DNA from 3 places in the Ensifer sp. EB106-03-01-XG145 genome. Region 3 is predicted to be linked to each of the others. Evidence: riboswitches for the same ligand, from Rfam matches in the RefSeq annotation. Region 3 holds a riboswitch; each other region holds the start of a gene.
What was found. Region 3 has a riboswitch for thiamine pyrophosphate ahead of thiC (phosphomethylpyrimidine synthase ThiC). Riboswitches for the same ligand answer to the same signal wherever they lie in the genome.
Positions count from the first base shown of each region.

Region 1: linked by a shared signal. The riboswitch ahead of thiB (thiamine ABC transporter substrate binding subunit) and the one ahead of thiC (phosphomethylpyrimidine synthase ThiC) in region 3 are both predicted to bind thiamine pyrophosphate.
Region 2: linked by a shared signal. The riboswitch ahead of thiO (glycine oxidase ThiO) and the one ahead of thiC (phosphomethylpyrimidine synthase ThiC) in region 3 are both predicted to bind thiamine pyrophosphate.

Region 1 covers NZ_JBYTEC010000003.1:210,533-216,182, reverse strand. Annotated here, with positions in the region: gene thiQ (thiamine ABC transporter ATP-binding protein) at 1-521, opposite strand, end outside; gene thiP (thiamine/thiamine pyrophosphate ABC transporter permease ThiP) at 518-2,122, opposite strand; gene thiB (thiamine ABC transporter substrate binding subunit) at 2,154-3,182, opposite strand; TPP riboswitch at 3,232-3,350, opposite strand; gene AC3WWH_RS11650 (GNAT family N-acetyltransferase) at 3,496-3,981, shown strand; gene AC3WWH_RS11645 (thiamine diphosphokinase) at 4,066-4,716, shown strand; gene AC3WWH_RS11640 (ABC-F family ATP-binding cassette domain-containing protein) at 4,720-5,650, shown strand, end outside.
Region 2 covers NZ_JBYTEC010000002.1:235,014-240,663, forward strand. Annotated here, with positions in the region: gene AC3WWH_RS09660 (amidohydrolase family protein) at 1-1,299, shown strand, start outside; gene AC3WWH_RS09665 (thiamine phosphate synthase) at 1,341-1,946, opposite strand; gene AC3WWH_RS09670 (thiazole synthase) at 1,943-2,716, opposite strand; gene thiS (sulfur carrier protein ThiS) at 2,720-2,917, opposite strand; gene thiO (glycine oxidase ThiO) at 2,914-3,885, opposite strand; TPP riboswitch at 4,046-4,166, opposite strand; gene bioB (biotin synthase BioB) at 4,579-5,595, shown strand; gene AC3WWH_RS09690 (8-amino-7-oxononanoate synthase) at 5,592-5,650, shown strand, end outside.
Region 3 covers NZ_JBYTEC010000002.1:372,739-378,388, forward strand. Annotated here, with positions in the region: gene AC3WWH_RS10325 (hypothetical protein) at 1-342, opposite strand, end outside; gene thiC (phosphomethylpyrimidine synthase ThiC) at 556-2,376, opposite strand; TPP riboswitch at 2,467-2,595, opposite strand; gene AC3WWH_RS10335 (sigma-54-dependent transcriptional regulator) at 2,691-4,055, opposite strand; gene AC3WWH_RS10340 (sensor histidine kinase) at 4,059-5,650, opposite strand, start outside.

The sequences.
Region 1 (5,650 bases), on a different contig from region 3:
ATGCCGGTGCGCATGCCGGGATCGAGGGCAGCAAAAGGTTCATCCAGCAACAGGAGGGGGCGGTGCCGCACAAGTGCGCGGGCAAGCGCGACCCGCTGGCGTTCGCCGCCGGAAAGCGTAGGCGGCAGCCTTCGTCCGAAGCCTTCAAGTCCAACGCGGCGAAGCGCGTCCTCGATCCTCTTCCGATCTTCGTCCGTCAGGCGAAGTGCCGGGTCGATACCGAGGCCGACATTGGTAGCGACATCGAGATGGGCGAAGAGATTGTTGTCCTGGAAGATCATCGAGACCGGGCGCTCCGAAGGTGCCTGGTTGGCAGCGTTCTGGCCGAGGACACGGATCTCGCCGTGGTCGGCATCTTCAAAGCCTGCGATGAGGTGAAAGAGCGTCGACTTGCCGGAACCGGAGGCGCCGGCAACGGCGACGATGCCACCGGCAGCAATTGTGCAATCGAAGCGCAGCGTGGTCGTTTCGAAACGAACCTCGACATTGCGCAGTTCTATGGCAGCGTTGGGTTCGGTCATGCTTTGCGTCCTTCCCGCCGGCGGACGTCTTCCGCCGTGCCGAGGATGGTGAAGATCAGGCAGAGAAGCCCGAGGAAGAGGGCAAGGCCGGCCGCATCGGCGGTGCGGTAGCTGCCCATGCGGCTATAGAGCAGCCAGGGAAGCGTCACCATGTCCTGCGAGCCGAACAGGGCGACGGCGCCGAGATCGCCGAGCGATAGTGCCATGGCGAAGGAGAGCGCCATCAGCAGCGGCCTTCGGAGCGCGGGAAGGTCGATCCATCGCAGGCGATGAAAACCGCGGATGCCGAGGCTCGCGGTCAGCCGCTCGGAACGCGCCGCGTGCGTCGCCATGGCCGGCGCCAGGATACGGTGGACGAAAGGAAGCGCCATCAGGGCGTTGATCGCCACGACGATGACAGGCGCAAAGCGCGCGACATCGCCGAACGGACGAAGGAGCAGGAACCAGCCGGCGCCGAGCACGACAGGCGGCACCAGCAGGATCAGCGAGGTACTCGCGCCGATCGCACCGGCAAGGCCATGTGCCGGCGCGCCCGCATGGCGTGGCGCGGTGACCGTCGCCGCGGCGCGGATCATCACGGCCGCCATGGCGACGGAGGCGAGTGCCGAGGCGAGCGCGATCGCCGCACTCGTCATCAGTGCCCGGTGCACGCTCGGATCGCGCGCGAGCTTCAGAAGATCGGCCTGCAGGCCGGAGACGACCACCGCAATCAACGGGGCGATGAGGAAGAGCAATGCCAGGATGATCCAGGCGCCATCGTTGAACAGCGCCGCTGTCGTTGTGCCATCGAAGCGTCGAACGGTTCGGCCGCCGGTCATGCCCTCTTCCGGATCCGTTGCCAGACGTCTGAGGATGAGAAGCAGGACGCCGGTCATGGCGATCTGCAGGCCGGACAGCGCGATGGCGCGTGGCGGATCGAAATCGAAGCGCAGCGCCTGATAGATCGCGACCTCGATGGTGCTGGCAGCGGGCCCGCCGCCAAGCGTCAGCACGAGCGTGAAGCTGGTGGCGCAGAGCATGAAGACGAGGCCGGCCGCGCCCGGCAACAGGCCGCGCAGGACGGGCCATTCGATGAAGCGGAAGAGCGCTCGGGAGGGCATGCCGAGATTGGCAGCGCTGCGCCAGTATTCGGCGGGAATGCGCTCGAGGCCGGCCAGGAACAGGCGCGCCGCAAGCGGCATGTTGAAGAAGACATGGGCAAGCAGGATGCCGAACAGGCCATAGATGCTGATCGGTTGCTCGAGGCCGAGCCAGCGCAGGCCGGAATTGAGGAAGCCCTGGCGTCCCCAGATCTCGATCAGCCCGAGTGCGCCGACGAGAACGGGCAGGCCGAGCGGCAGCGCCATCAGCCGCAACAGCCAGATCCGGCCGAAGAAACGCGGCCGCCGCGCCAGCGCCCGCGCCACCGGTATCGCGAAGAGCACGGACAGCAGAGTGGAAAGGCTTGCCTGCAGCAGCGTGAAGCGGGTGACGCGCCAGATATAGGCGTCGAACAGAGTGCCTTCGTCCGTGCCGCCGGTTTGGGCGAGCAAGGCGGCGATCGCCAGGCCGACGAAGAGCAGGAAGGCGCCGAGGCAAATCGCCCCGGCGACAACAGTCATGCGGTTTTCGCGAAGTGCGAACAATCCGGCCTCAGTTCTTGCTCATGGCAGCAAGCCACTCGTCGATCCAGGCCTTGCGGTTCTTCGCGACCTCTTCCGATGGCAGCAGGAAGGTCTTCTCCGGGTTGACCAGCTTGTTGAAGGCGTCCGGCAGCGGCTCCTTGGTTGCTGCGACCGGCATCATCCAGTTGGTTGTCGGAATGATCGATTGGAATTCCGGACCGGTCATGAACGCGAGGAACTGCTTTGCCAGTTCCGGCTCCTTGGCACTCTTGGTCATGCCGGCGACTTCGATCTGGATGTAGTGACCTTCCGAGAAGGTGGCCGCCTGGTAGCGCTCGGTGTTCTCAGCGACCATGTGGTAGGCGGGCGAGGTGGTGTAGGAGAGCACCATCGGCGCTTCGCCCTTGGTGAAGAGGCCATAGGCTTCCGACCAGCCGGGGGTGACGGTCAGAACACGGTCCTTGAGCTTCGCCCAGGCAGCACCCGCCTCGTCGCCATAGACCGCCTTGACCCAAAGCAGCAATCCGAGGCCCGGCGTCGAGGTGCGCGGGTCCTCGATGACGATCTTCTGCGACGCGTCGCCTTCGACCAGTTCCTTGAGGCTCTTCGGCGGTGTCTTCAGCGTCTCGGTGTCGTAGACGACGGCGAAATGGCCGTAGTCATAGGGCAGGAAGGTGTCGTCGGAGAAGTTGCCGGGCACCTTCAGGTCCTTCGCTTCGATGCCATGCGGTGCGAAGAAGCCCGTTGCCTTTGCTTCCGCCACGAGGTTGGTGTCGAGACCGAGCACGATGTCGGCCTTCGAGGCAGCACCCTCGAGCTTTAGGCGCGTCAAGAGTTCGACGCCATCGGCAACACCGACATAGTTGACCTTGCATTCGCAGGTCTTTTCGAAGGCTTCCGCCACCTTGGCGCCCGGCCCCCATTCGGTGATGAAGCTTTCATAGGTGTAGACGGTCAGCGTCTTGTCGGCAGCGGCGGCATAACCGGTGAAAACAAGGCTTGCGCTTGCGGCCAGCGCTAGCCGGCTAAGTATTTTGAGCTGTGATGAATTGGACATGCGAAGCACCTCTCCCAAAGTTCGTTGTTGCACGGGAAAAGGGCGTATCGGTGCGATCGCGTCTAATCCCTCCGCCGGTATGAGCCGGATCAGGTTCCGCGGGTTGGCGTTTTGACGCCTCTCAGCCTCCGGCCGCCATGCGGTCGGGAGGCACCCCGTTAGAGCGGCAAGAGATTTACCGCTGCGGCGGCTCCATGGCAAGCGGTGTTTGGAATGGGCGACGCATGGGGCGAGCCCATTTTCTGTCGGGCGTTTTCGCCAACCGGCAACTGCGCTATGACACCATCACGCTTGGCCGCAAGGAGGAAATCCCATGCCAGATATGCTAGTTCGACTTTATGCCCTTCCGGCAGAGCCCCAGTCGCGGCTTGGTTCAGGCATCAGCATCCGTCGCGCCATGGCGCCGGAACGCCGTCTGGTGGTCTCCTGGATCGAAAAGACGTTTGGCGCCGGCTGGGCAGGCGAAGCGGAAGCTGCCTTCTCCTCGACCCCGACACGCATGCACGTCGCGGTGCGCGACGAAAAGATCGTCGGCTTTGCCTGCCACGACGTGACAGCGCTCGGCTTCTTCGGCCCAACCGGCGTCGATGAAGGTATGCGTGGGCAGGGCATCGGCGAGGCGCTGCTGCTTGCAAGCCTGACGGCGATGCGCGAGGCGGGCTACGGCTATGCGGTCATCGGTGGCGTCGGCCCGGCGAAGTTCTACGAGCGCGTGGCCGGCGCGATCGAAATTCCCGATTCAACACCCGGGATCTATGCCGGCATGCTATTCCCGGAACCGGTGCCGGAAGGACACTGACGGCTTCGGCAAATTGCTGCGATCGCAGCGGTTTGCGGTTTTCTTCGTTTTCCTTCCGCGATCCTTTGCGCTATGGGCATTGCCATGGCTCGATCGACCTTCACCATATTGCTTGGCGGCGCCCTCTCGGTGACCAGCCGGCTGACAGAGCAGCTCAGCGGCAGCCGCTTCGTTGCCGCTGACGGCGGCATGCGCCATGCCCGCTTGCTCGGCGTCGTGCCGGATGTCTGGGTCGGCGATTTCGATTCGACCGAAGACGCCCTGCTGTCCGAGTTCGCCTCCGTTCCACGCGAGCCCTACCCGGCGGCAAAGGCTGCGACGGATGGCGAGATCGCGGTCGAGGCTGCGTTGTCCCGCGGCGCTGATCGGCTGATCTTTGCCGGCGCGCTTGGCGGCAGCCGCAGCGACCATGCCTTCCTGCACCTGCTGCAGGCCGCAGCGCTTGCCGAGCGCGGGCTTTCGGTGCTGATGACCTCGGGCGAGGAAGAAGCCTACCCGCTGCTGGCAGGCACGCTCGATCTCGACCTGCCGAAAGGTTGTCTCTTTTCCGTGCTGGGATTGACCGAGCTGACCGGCCTTTCGATCGTCAATGCGCGCTATCCGCTTGACGATTTCACCCTGCCGTTCGGATCGTCCCGAACCGTTTCCAACGTTGCGGAGGGTCCCCTTCGCTTCAGCCTCAAGAGCGGACGCGCCATCGTGCTTGCCCGCCCCTATGATCTTTCCGGAGCCTGAGCCTTGGCGCCCCCAATTCTGAAACTCGACGATATCTTCTTGACCTTCGGCGGCGCGCCGCTGCTTGCCGGTGCCAATCTGCAAGTGGAACCGGGCGATCGCATCTGCCTTGTCGGGCGCAATGGCTCGGGCAAGTCGACCTTGATGAAGATCGCCGCGGGCCTTTCAGAGGCACAGTCGGGCGAGGTGTTCCGCCATCCCTCAGCGACCATCCGCTATCTGCACCAGGCGCCGGATTTCGACGGCTACGACACGGTGCAGGCCTATGCCGAAGCCGGTCTCGGCCCGAGCGACGATCCCTATCGCGTCGCCTACCTGCTGCAGCATCTGGGCCTGACCGGCGAAGAAGACCCGACGCGCCTTTCGGGCGGTGAGGCGCGCCGTGCGGCATTGGCGCGCGTCATGGCGCCGGAACCTGACATCCTGCTGCTTGACGAACCGACCAACCATCTCGACCTGCCGACGATCGAATGGCTGGAAGATGAGCTTACCCGCAGCCGTTCGGCGCTGGTGCTGATCTCGCACGACCGGCGCTTTCTGGAGAAGGTCTCGACGGCGACCGTCTGGCTCGATCGTGGCCAGTCGCGCCGGCTCGATCGCGGCTTTGCCCATTTCGAGGCCTGGCGCGACGAGGTGCTGGAGGCTGAGGAACTGGAGCAGCACAAGCTCGGCAAGGCGATCGAGCGCGAGGAGCATTGGCTGCGTTATGGCGTGACGGCCCGGCGCAAGCGCAACATGCGCCGTCTCGGCGAGCTGCAGAGCATGCGGGCGGTCTATCGTGGCCACAAGGGGCCGCAGGGGACCGTGCAGGCGACGGCAGCCGATGCCAAGGAATCCGGCAAGCTGGTGATCGAGGCGGAGAAGATCAGCAAGGCCTATGGTGACCGCACCATCGTCGCGCCCTTCTCGATCCGCGTGCATCGCGGCGACCGCA
Region 2 (5,650 bases), 140 kb from region 3:
GCGCGGCGCAAGGACGAGCAATTGCGCGTCGCGGTAAGGGATCTGATCGCGCGCGCAGGCGAGCAACGATCGACGTTTTCGAGGCGCAGTCTTGGCGAATCCCCTGACTATGACGGTTTGCTGCGCCAGCTCGGCGGAACTCCCGATCTGCCCCAGACATTCCAGCGGCGTTCGGGCGGCGGCGTGAGTGAAGCGGATGTCGATACCGTCGCCACCGCCGCAAAGGCGCACGACCAGATCGGAACCTATCTTTCCTTCGTCCGGCTGATGCAGGACTACCGGGAAAACCTGGCGGAAGCCTATGTCAAGATCTTCGCTTCCAAATGTCGGCTCTCTCTGATCACGCCGAGCATCCTGGACTTCGATAAATCGCTTCACGGGACATCATCGCCACAGCGCGACCAGATCGACGTCATGGACGAGGTCCAGCAGATCGTCACCAGGAAGCACGGCATCCGCATGCACAGCTTCGTCGGCTTCGATCCGCATCGGGAAGCGCAAAGGCCGGGTTCATCGCTGGCAAACGTCCAGTACGCGATCATGGAAAAGGGCTTCATCGGTGTCAAAATCTACCCGCCGATGGGCTTCAAGGCATGGGGCAATGCGGATCCGGCGATCGATGGCGCGCTGAAGCGGCTCTACGCCTGGTGTCGCGACAACGATGTGCCGATCATGGCCCATGCGGAAAACAGCATCGGGGCCGGCTGCGGCTACGGCAATCTTGCAAGCCCCGCCTATTGGAAGAAGCTGCTCGACACGAACCAGTACGATAAGCTGCGGATCAATCTCGCGCATTTCGGCGCCTTCGACGAAATCCTGCGCCCGGGGGCGCCGACAGGCGTGATGGTCTCCTGTGCCCAGGACAAGTTTTCCGGGCCGCCGACCTGGGAAGAGATCATCGGCAGGACGATCGATCACGAGCGTCGCCCGAACCTGTTTGCGGATCTGAGCTATCTCAGCGAACTGGTCAGCAGCGACGACAAGAATCTTCACACGAAGATCCGGCAGCTGTTGGACGAATGGCTTGATGATTACGACCCGGACGCCCGCCATCTCATGTTCGGCACCGACTGGTCGATGATGGCGCTGGAGAAGGACTACAACGCCTATGTTTCGAGAATAGTCGAGCAACTGACGCTCGCCAGCGTCAGCGACGAGCACCAGCAGAATATCCTCTGGAGGAACGCTTCCCGCTTTCTCGGTCTCGACCGGCCCGGCAAAACGCGCGACCGGCTTACCGCCTATTGCGACAAGCACGGCCTGGGTTCGGCCTGGCTTTCAGAACTGGCGATTGCCTGAGGCAGAGCCACGGCGTCAGGTGATCCCGCTGTTTTCCTCGATCAGCGCCACGTCGCCGTGCGTGCAATCCACTCCCGCGTCCGCCCCTCTGGATCGCCATTCAGCGTGATATCGGTGACGACCGCGGCGCTGTCGACGCCATGCTCGAAGACGCCGGCAATCCGGTCGATATTGAGGCCGCCGATCGCAACGAGCGGCAGCGGCGTGACGCGCTCCCGCCAGGCGGAGAGGCGCGGCAGCCCCTGCGGATCCCATTTCATCTGCTTGAGGATCGTCGGATAGATCGGTCCGAGCGCGACATAGTCGGGCTTGGCGGCAAGCGCCGTCTCCAGCTCCCTCTCGTCGTGGGTGCTGAGGCCGAGCTTCAGGCCGGAAGCGCGGATTGCGGCAAGATCCGCATCCGCGAGATCCTCCTGGCCGAGATGGACGAAATCGCAGCCCTCGTCGATTGCGAGGCGCCAGTAATCGTTGACGACGAGCTGGCACCCATGACGGTCACAGATCGCCTTGGCCGCGCGGATCTCATCACGAAGCTCTGCTTCCGGACGGTCCTTGACGCGAAGCTGCACCAGTTTCACGCCGAGCGGCACCAGCCGCCCGATCCATTGGGCACTATCGACGATGAGGTAGAAGGGGTCGAGTTTCACGCGAACACCGCCTTTCCGATGACGGGCGTGGAGGGAACGGCAAAATCGCGCGGTTCGAGCATGCCCGCCTCGAAGGCGTCGAGTCCGGCGTCGATTGCCCGGGCGAAGGCGGAGGCCATGAGGGCCGGTTTCGTTGCCCCGGCGACGGCGGTGTTGAGCAGAACCGCGTCGAAGCCGAGTTCCATCACTGTCGTTGCGTGTGAGGGCCGGCCGATGCCGGCATCGACGATCAGCGGCATATCCGGAAAATGGGCCCGCATGGCGCGCAGCGCCGGGATGTTCTGTGGCCCCATGGCGCTGCCGATCGGCGCGCACCAGGGCATCAGCACCTTGCATCCGGCCTCGACGAGGTGCTCGCCGACCACGAGGTCGTCGGTCGTGTAGGGGAAGACCTCGAAGCCTTCGGCGCAAAGGATGCGTGCTGCTTCGACCAGCCCGAAGACATCGGGCTGAAGCGTATCCTGATGGCCGATGACTTCGAGCTTGATCCAGTTGGTGCCGAAGACCTCGCGCGCCATCTTGGCGGTCAGCACCGCCTCCGACACCGAGTGGCAGCCGGCGGTGTTGGGCAGCACGTGCACGCCGAGCGACCGGATCAGGTCGAAGAAAGCGCCGCCCTGACGGCCGCCGGCGGTTTCGCGGCGCAGCGACACCGTGACAATCTCGGTCGCCGACGAACGAACCGCGTCTTCGAGCGCGGCAGGCGAGGGGTAGCGGGCGGTGCCCAGAAGCAGGCGGGAACGCAGTTCCTGTCCATAAAGCGTCAGCACGTCTCAGCCTCCTTTCATCGGCGAGAGAATTTCGATCCGGTCGCGATCGCTCAGGGAATGGGCCGAGCGGTCGGCTCGGTGCACCAGCTCGCCGTTGACGGCGGTGGCAAGCCAATCCCCTTCGAAGTCGAGTGCGGCCAGGAGTTCGGCAAGGGTCGTGACTGTGAGGTCGTGATCCTCGCCGTTGACGGTCAATTTCATGCGGCGTCTCCCTTCAGGTTCTGGGCAAGGGCAAGGTTCGCCGCTTCCTCGGCCAAGGCCGGTGAAAGCAGGAAGCCGTGGCGATAGAGCCCGTTGAGCGTGATGGTGTTTCCGGCGCGCATGACGCGCGGCAGATTGTCGGCAAAGGCCGGCCGGACGCCGGTGCCGGTTTCGAGAAGGCGCGCCTCGCCGAAGGCGGGGTGAAGCGCATAGGCAGCGTTCAGCAATTCCATCAGCGAACGGGCGGCAATCGGACCGCCATCGTCGGTTTCGATCATGGTCGCGCCGCACATGAACAGACCATTGCCGCGCGGTACGATGTAGAGCGGGATGCGCGGGTGGATGAGACGGACTGGCCGCGACAATTCCACCTCGCCGGTCTGCAGATAGAGCATCTCGCCGCGCACGCCGCGCAGGCCGGCGATGGGGCCGATCCGCGAAGCGCCGCTACAGTCGGCGATCAGATCGCTGTCGCTGCTATTATCCGCCTCGCCGATGAAGGCGACGCCGTTCTCGACGAGCTTTTGCCGCAGCAAGACAAGCGCCCGGCGCGGGTCGAGATGCGCCTCGCCGGGGAAGAACAACGCCTCTCGGAAGCGACCGGCAAGCGCCGGCTCCAGTCTCGCGATCGCTTCTCCGTCGAGCCATCCGAAGCCGGACGTGCGCGAAGCGAAGCGTTTGAGTTCGCCGACGTCTCGCGGCGGAGCGACGACGAGGGTGCCGTTGCGTGACACTTCGCCCGGAAGCGCACGGTCCCACCAGTCGATGGCGCCGATGCCGCGCGTCAGCACCGTTTCCTCGGCGCTCTCGCGTTCGCACCAGGGCGCCAGCATGCCGCCGGCAAACCACGACGCCGCCCCGCCGAAGTCCGGCTGCCGCTCGGCAACGGCCACCTCGACGCCACGGCCGATCAGCTCATGTGCCAAGGTCAGCCCGACGACGCCGGCGCCTTTGATCAGGACGCGCATGGTCAATGCGCCCAGCTACGGCGAGCCGAACGTCGGTCTGAAGGAAGCAGAATCGCGATGAAGATACGCATTGCCGAGGCTCCATTGTTGGAGACCCAGTTCGGACCGGAAGAGAGGGAAGGACGCCTTGCCGAGATCTGCTCGCGCGAACGCGAATGCGGCAGCGATGTCTGCACCGTCCCTACGCCAGTATGAACTGGATCAGGTTCAACGGGTCACTGCGCCGCGGAAGTCGCCTAGCAGAATCTCAGCCCCTTGTCGGGACACCCCTGGTGAATGCTTCAAACTGAGCGGCTGGAGCGGATTTTGTCAAGGGCTGCCGGCGTGTACCTCGCGTGCGGTTCTTTGGCTGAAAATTATCTATAAAAATTGGAAAGGCATGTGTTCTTGCGGCTCGGTGGTGTCGGTAGCGGGCATCGGTCGGGAGATCTGCGGATGGTGCGAGGCGCAAGGTCCGAAAATCTGGGCATTTGGCGGCTGCTCTCATTGCCATCAGCTGATGCCGCCAAGGCGGAGAGTTGCGGCATTTGCCCTTCTCGCCGCATCCGTTGAATCGTATGAAAGCACGCTATAATTGAAGTAGTAGAGTGCGCTCTCCTTTTGGGTGGTTGCTTGATGCGGTGCTCGTGAAAATTATAGATAATAATGGATTCTATCTATTTTGCTTTGCCGCAAACAGGGAAGTGAACGAACATGCTGGATACAAACAGATCGACCGAGCCGACCTCGGGAGCCACCAAACCCGCCAAAACCGGTTGGAATCTGGCCGACGCGCAAAAAATCTATAATTTGTCGTTCAACGACCTTCTGTATCGTGCGCAGTCCGTTCACCGCGCCCAGTTCGACCCCAATGCCATCCAGATGAGCCGCCTGCTCTCGATCAAGACCGGCGGCTGTGCCGAAGACTGCGGCTATTGCAGCCAGTCGGCGCACTACCCGACGGGGCTGAAAGCGTCGAAACTGATGGAAGTCGAACAGGTTCTTGCAGAGGCACGCAAAGCGAGGGATGGCGGCGCGACGCGCTATTGCATGGGCGCCGCCTGGCGCAGCCCGAAGGAGCGCGACATGGAGGCGATCGTCGCCATGGTCCGCGGCGTCCGGTCGCTCGGCATAGAGACCTGCATGACGCTTGGCATGCTGACGCCGGAACAATCCGGGCGGCTCGCAGATGCCGGGCTCGACTACTACAACCACAATGTCGATACGTCGGAGCGCTTCTACGGCGAGATCATCACCACCCGCAGCTTTGCCGACCGGCTGGAAACGTTGGCAAACGTCCGCGAGGCCGGCATCAAGGTCTGCGCCGGCGGCATTCTCGGCATGGGCGAGACGGCTGACGATCGGATCTCGATGCTGGTGACGCTCGCCAATCTGCCGGTGCCCCCCGAAAGCGTGCCGATCAACATGCTGATTCCGATCCCAGGCTCGAAGCTTGCCGATGCGGCGCCCGTCGATCCGATCGATTTCGTCCGCACCATCGCACTCGCCCGCATACTCATGCCCGCGTCTCACGTCCGCCTTTCAGCCGGCCGCACCGACATGAGCGACGAGATGCAGGCACTCTGTTTCTTCGCCGGCGCCAATTCGATCTTCGTCGGCGAAACGCTGCTGACCGCCGACAACCCCGGCGAGGATCACGATGCGGCACTCTTCCGCCGCCTCGGGCTGAAGCCGATGGCGCCTACGGCAGAACCGGAAGCGGCCGAATGACCGCGGGCTTGCTCCACCGCTACGAGAAGACGCTTCACGGCCTTGAACGCAAGGA
Region 3 (5,650 bases):
TGCGCCGGTACCGCCGGGAACGCCGCCTACGCCGCTGCCGTCACCGGTGCCCCAATCGCCACCACCCCCATCGCCGCCACCCCCCCCATCGCCGCCACCCCCATCGCCACCACCCTCTGTGCCGTTGCTTCCGCCGCTCCCGACGTTTTCGCCACCTTGGTCGCTGCCATCAGTGCCATTTTCACCATTCCCGACGCCGACATCGTCGTCCGCATGGGCGGCGGAAATCCAGGAAAAACCCGTGGCAAAACTCCCGCTGTCGTTAAGGCGTGGCAGAACTCCAGCGAGTGCCACAAGGCCGCCTATCGACAGGGCCGTCAGTCTCAGCAGGCGTGTCCTCAAGTCATTCTCCTCGTAAACGGCGTTATTTTCGTCGTCCTGCAAGAGCGCCGCAGAGGACAGCAGCTTGGCGTGAATGACGGGTCCGCCGGCGGCGACTTTTGCGTGAACCTTACATATCGTTCAACCGATAAGGGAGCAAGCTATTCCCCCAGGGCCCAGCATCCGCCTTGCCGTCGGAAGGGACTACGAGGCGTCCCTCCCGACGTGTGCGCTTTAACTCTGAGCTTCGACCTCAGCGACCGGCATATAGAGGTCGCCACCCTCGCGGTATTTCGCGGCCATTGCCTCCAGCCCCTCCTTCTGTGCCTCGGCGCGGATGTCGTGCGAGATCCGCATCGAGCAGAACTTCGGGCCGCACATCGAGCAGAAATGCGCGACCTTGTGCGCCTCCTTCGGCAGCGTCTCGTCGTGGAAGTTGCGGGCCGTCTCCGGGTCGAGGGAGAGGTTGAACTGGTCCTCCCAGCGGAACTCGAAGCGGGCGCGCGACAGCGCGTCGTCGCGCACCTGTGCGGCCGGGTGGCCCTTGGCGAGATCGGCGGCGTGGGCGGCGATCTTGTAGGTGATGACGCCGACCTTGACGTCGTTGCGGTCGGGCAGGCCCAGGTGTTCCTTCGGCGTGACGTAGCAGAGCATGGCGGTGCCGAACCAGCCGATCATCGCAGCGCCGATGCCGGAGGTGATGTGATCGTAGCCCGGTGCGATGTCGGTCGTCAGCGGGCCGAGCGTGTAGAACGGCGCCTCGCCGCAGACGGCAAGCTGCTTGTCCATGTTCTCCTTGATCTTGTGCATCGGCACGTGGCCGGGGCCTTCGATCATCACCTGACAATCCTTGGCCCAGGCGATCTTCGTAAGTTCGCCGAGCGTCTCCAGTTCGGCGAATTGCGCGGCGTCGTTGGCGTCGGCGATCGAGCCGGGGCGCAGGCCGTCGCCGAGCGAGAAGGAGACGTCATAGGCGCGGCAGATGTCGCAGATCTCCTCGAAATGCTCGTAGAGGAAGCTTTCCTTGTGGTGATGCAGACACCACTTGGCCATGATCGAGCCGCCGCGGGAGACGATGCCGGTGACGCGATCGACGGTGAGCGGGATGTAGTGCAGGCGTACGCCAGCATGGATGGTGAAATAATCGACGCCCTGTTCGGCCTGCTCGATCAGCGTGTCGCGATAGACCTCCCAGTTGAGGTCCTCGGCAATGCCATTGACCTTTTCCAGAGCCTGGTAGAGCGGCACGGTGCCGATCGGCACCGGTGAATTGCGGATGAGCCATTCGCGGATGTTGTGGATGTTGCGTCCGGTCGAAAGGTCCATAACCGTATCGGCGCCCCAGCGCGTCGCCCAGACCATCTTCTCGACCTCCTCGGCCATCGACGAGGTGACAGCGGAGTTGCCGATATTGGCGTTGATTTTCACCAGGAAGTTCCGCCCGATGATCATCGGCTCGGATTCCGGATGGTTGATGTTGGCGGGCAGGATCGCTCTGCCGCTGGCGATTTCCTGGCGCACGAACTCCGGTGTCACATGGTCGGGGATATGGGCGCCGAAGCTTTCGCCGTCGCGAGCTATCGCGCGTGCCGCATCGCGGCCGAGGTTCTCGCGGATCGCCACGAACTCCATCTCCGGCGTGATGATGCCGGCGCGGGCGTAGGCAAGCTGCGTTACCGCCTTGCCGCCAGTCGCCTTGAGCGGCGCGTGCTGGAACGGGAAGGTCGGCGTCAGCCGGTCGCCGCTGGCAAAACCGTTGTCTTCAGGACGGACGATGCGCCCCTCGTAGGTTTCCACGTCGCCGCGCCCGACGATCCAGTTGCGACGGAGTCGCGGCAGCCCCGCCTCGATGCTGATCTCCGCATCGTCGGCGGTATAGGCGCCGGAGGAATCGTAGACGGTAACCGGCGGCTCGCCGGAGGTCGGGTGCAGCGCGATCTCGCGCATCGGCACGCGGATATCCGGGTGGAGGATGCCTGATTTGTGGACCTTGCGGGAGGCGGGAAGCGGGCCTTGGGTGACCGTGAGAGGGGTGGGCTTTGTGGCAATATTCATGACGAGGCTCCAAGTTTGCGATTGGAGACCCAGTTCTGATGCCGGAAGGATGAAAGACGCTCCGCCAGGTGCTGGACGCACGGAATCCTGGCTTCGATATCTGCACCGTCCCTACGCCAGTATGAACTGGATCAGGTTCAACGGGTCACTGCGCCACAGCCGGTAAGCCGGCCATCCAGCAGAATCTCAGCCCCTTGCGGGACCCCCCTGGTGAATGCCCAAGAGATAGCCATCGAACGGCACGGGTCGTCAAGCGCGAATTCGCACGTCGACGAAGATGCAATTTTTGGGTGTATTTTGGCCGCTGACGAGAGTTAGCTGCCGGATTTTTCCGGAACGCCGCGCTCCGCATAGTCGGCTCGGTTGATGCCGTGGCGCTGGAGCTTGTCGTAGAATGTCTTGCGCGGAATACCGAGCGCCTCGATCGTCGCCTTGACGTCGCCGCGCTGGGCGCGAAGCACTTCCTTCAGGATCTCTGCCTCGTAGCGTTCGAGCCGTTCCGGTAGCGCGAAACCCGGCTGTTCTGCTGGCGCAACCGGCTGTCCCAGCGGGCCTTCGACGCCGAGCGCCACGCGTTCGGCAAAATGTGAGAGTTCGCGCACATTGCCGGGCCAAGCATGGGTCATCAGGTGTTGCTGCACTGCCGGCGAGACGTGAGGCACGTCGCGCTTGAAGCGCTCCGCCGCCCGCGTCAGGAAGTGCGAAAAGAGCAGCGGGATATCATCGCGGCGCTCGCGCAGCGGCGGGATCGACAGGATCACGACGTTCAATCTGAAGTAGAGATCTTCACGAAAGTCCCCGCGCTGCGCCGGATCGCCGAGATCGATCTTGGCAGCCGCGATGACCCTGATATCGACGGGGCGCACCTGATTGGTGCCGAGTGGCGTGATCTCGCGGGCTTCGAGTACGCGCAGCATCTTGACCTGGGTCGCCGGCGGCATCGCTTCGATCTCGTCGAGGAAGAGCGTGCCGCCGCTCGCATGCTCGATCCGACCAATGCGCTTCTTCAGGGCGCCGGTGAAAGCACCCTGTTCGTGACCGAAGAGTTCGCTTTCGATCACCGTTTCCGGTAGCGCGCCGCAGTTCAGCGCCACGAAATTGCCGTTGCGGCGCCGGCTCCAGTTGTGGAGCAGTGTCGCGACCACCTCCTTGCCGCTGCCGGTTTCACCGGCGACGAGCACGTCCACATCCGTGTCGGCGATGTGCCGGATCGTCTGGCGCAAGCGCTCCATGACCGGCGTCTGGCCGATCAGCGGCAGGCTGTCGCCGGCCGTTTCGGCCGCCCGTTTCAGCGCGCGGTTCTCCATGACGAGCCGTCGCTTTTCCAGCGCGCGCCGCACGCTTTGCACCAGCCGGTCGGCGGCAAAGGGTTTTGGGATGAAGTCGTAGACGCCATCCTGCAGCGCCTGAACTGCCATCGGGATATCGCCGTGGCCGGTCACCAGAATGACCGGCAGGTCCTTGTCGAAGGTAGCGATCCGGCGAAAGAGCTGCAGCCCGTCGATGCCGGGCATGCGGATATCACTGACGACAATGCCATCGAAGTTCGCGTCGAGGGTTTCCAAGGCTTCGGCGGCGCTCGCAAGCGAAGTGACGTCGAAACCGGCGAGCTCCAGCGTCTGCTTCATCGCCTTGCGCAGATCGTTGTCGTCGTCGATGAGGCAGACGGATGGCTGCATCGCTCAGGCCCTCTTCAGGCGAACCGTGAAGACGGTGCCCTTGTCGCTGGTTTCGACTGATATCTCGCCGCCATAGTCGGCGACGATCTCCTGGGAGATGGCGAGTCCAAGGCCGAGCCCTTCGTCCTTCGAGGTGTTGAAGGGGGTGAACAGGTCCTCGCGGATATGCTGTGGGATGCCGGGGCCGTTGTCGGCAACGACAAGCAAGACGGTGTCGGAGGGACCTTCCTCACAGCGCACGCGGATCTCGGCATCGCTGCGCTCGCCGAGCGCCTCCAAGGCATTCTGCAGCAGATTGATCAGGACCTGTTCAAGACGGATGCGGCTGCCGTAAACGCTGAGCCCGTTTTCCGGCAGGTCGATGATGATTGCATCCATGCGGCCGGCAAAGCGGCTGCGAAGCAGCATCAAAGCGCCCTCGATTACCTCGCGCATCGGCGTCGGCTCGGCGACGAAGCGGCCCTTGCGGGCGAAGCTGCGGAGCTCGTCTGTGATCGTGCCGACCCTTTCGGTCAGTTCCGCGATGCTGGCGAGGTTCTCCACCGCCGTTTGCTGCTGCCCCCGGTCGAGGAAGGTGCGGGCATTGTCGGCATAGGCGCGGATCGTGGCGACCGGCTGGTTGATCTCGTGGGCGACGCCGGCGGCCACCTGGCCGAGGATCGCCAGCCGGTTTGCCTGAACCAGTTCCTGCTGCACCGCCTGCAGCTTCTCGCCGGTGCGCCTGTGGTCGGCAATCTCCGTTTCGAGATGATCGCGCGCAAGGCTTAAGTCATGGGTGCGCTCCGCCACGCGGCGCTCCAGTTCATCGCGTGCAGCACGCTCCCTGGTCGCAACCAAGGTCAGGGCCTGGCGGCGACGCAGGAGAAAGGCTGCAAACGCGAGCAGCGGCACGACCACGGCCAGCGCAATCAGCCGGGCCTCGCGGGTTGCCGCCGAGACCGCACCATCCAATGGCGCCAGTTGCTCCAGCCGCCAGTTCGTGGTCGGAACCATGGTTTCGACCCGCAGGAACCGCCGCTCGCTGTCGCCGGGCAATAGCGCCCGCAACTCGCTGGAGCCGTCGCTCGTCGGCTCGATGTCGCGGAACGGCAGCGGCAGCAGCGAGGCATCGCCGAATTGCAGGCTGTCGCGGATCGCGGCCACCCGGTCGCGCGGAATGGTTCTGGTGGTCATGAAGCGCCAGGACGGGAAACTGGTGATGAGCACGATGCCGCGCCGGTCGGTGACATAGACAGGCTTGCCGGAAGCGAGCCACTCCGCTTCCACATCGTCGAACTCGAGCTTGGCGACGACGACGCCGATCGGGCCGTCCTGCCCCTGGACCCGACGCGAGATGTAAAGGCCCGGCCGTTTGCTGACCGTACCCATGGCGAAATGCTCCGCCTTGCCGTCCCGCATCGCCATGCGGAAATATTCGCGGAAGGCGTAGTCGTTGCCGACGAAGCTCGTCGGCTCACGCCAATTGCTGGCGGCAACCGCAACGCCGTCGGTGCCGATCACATAAATGACGGCGGCGTCCGTGTTGGCGGCAAGTGCCTGCAGTTTCTCGTTCAGCCGCTGCAGTGCCTGATTGTTGTGAGTCGAAAGCGCGGCCT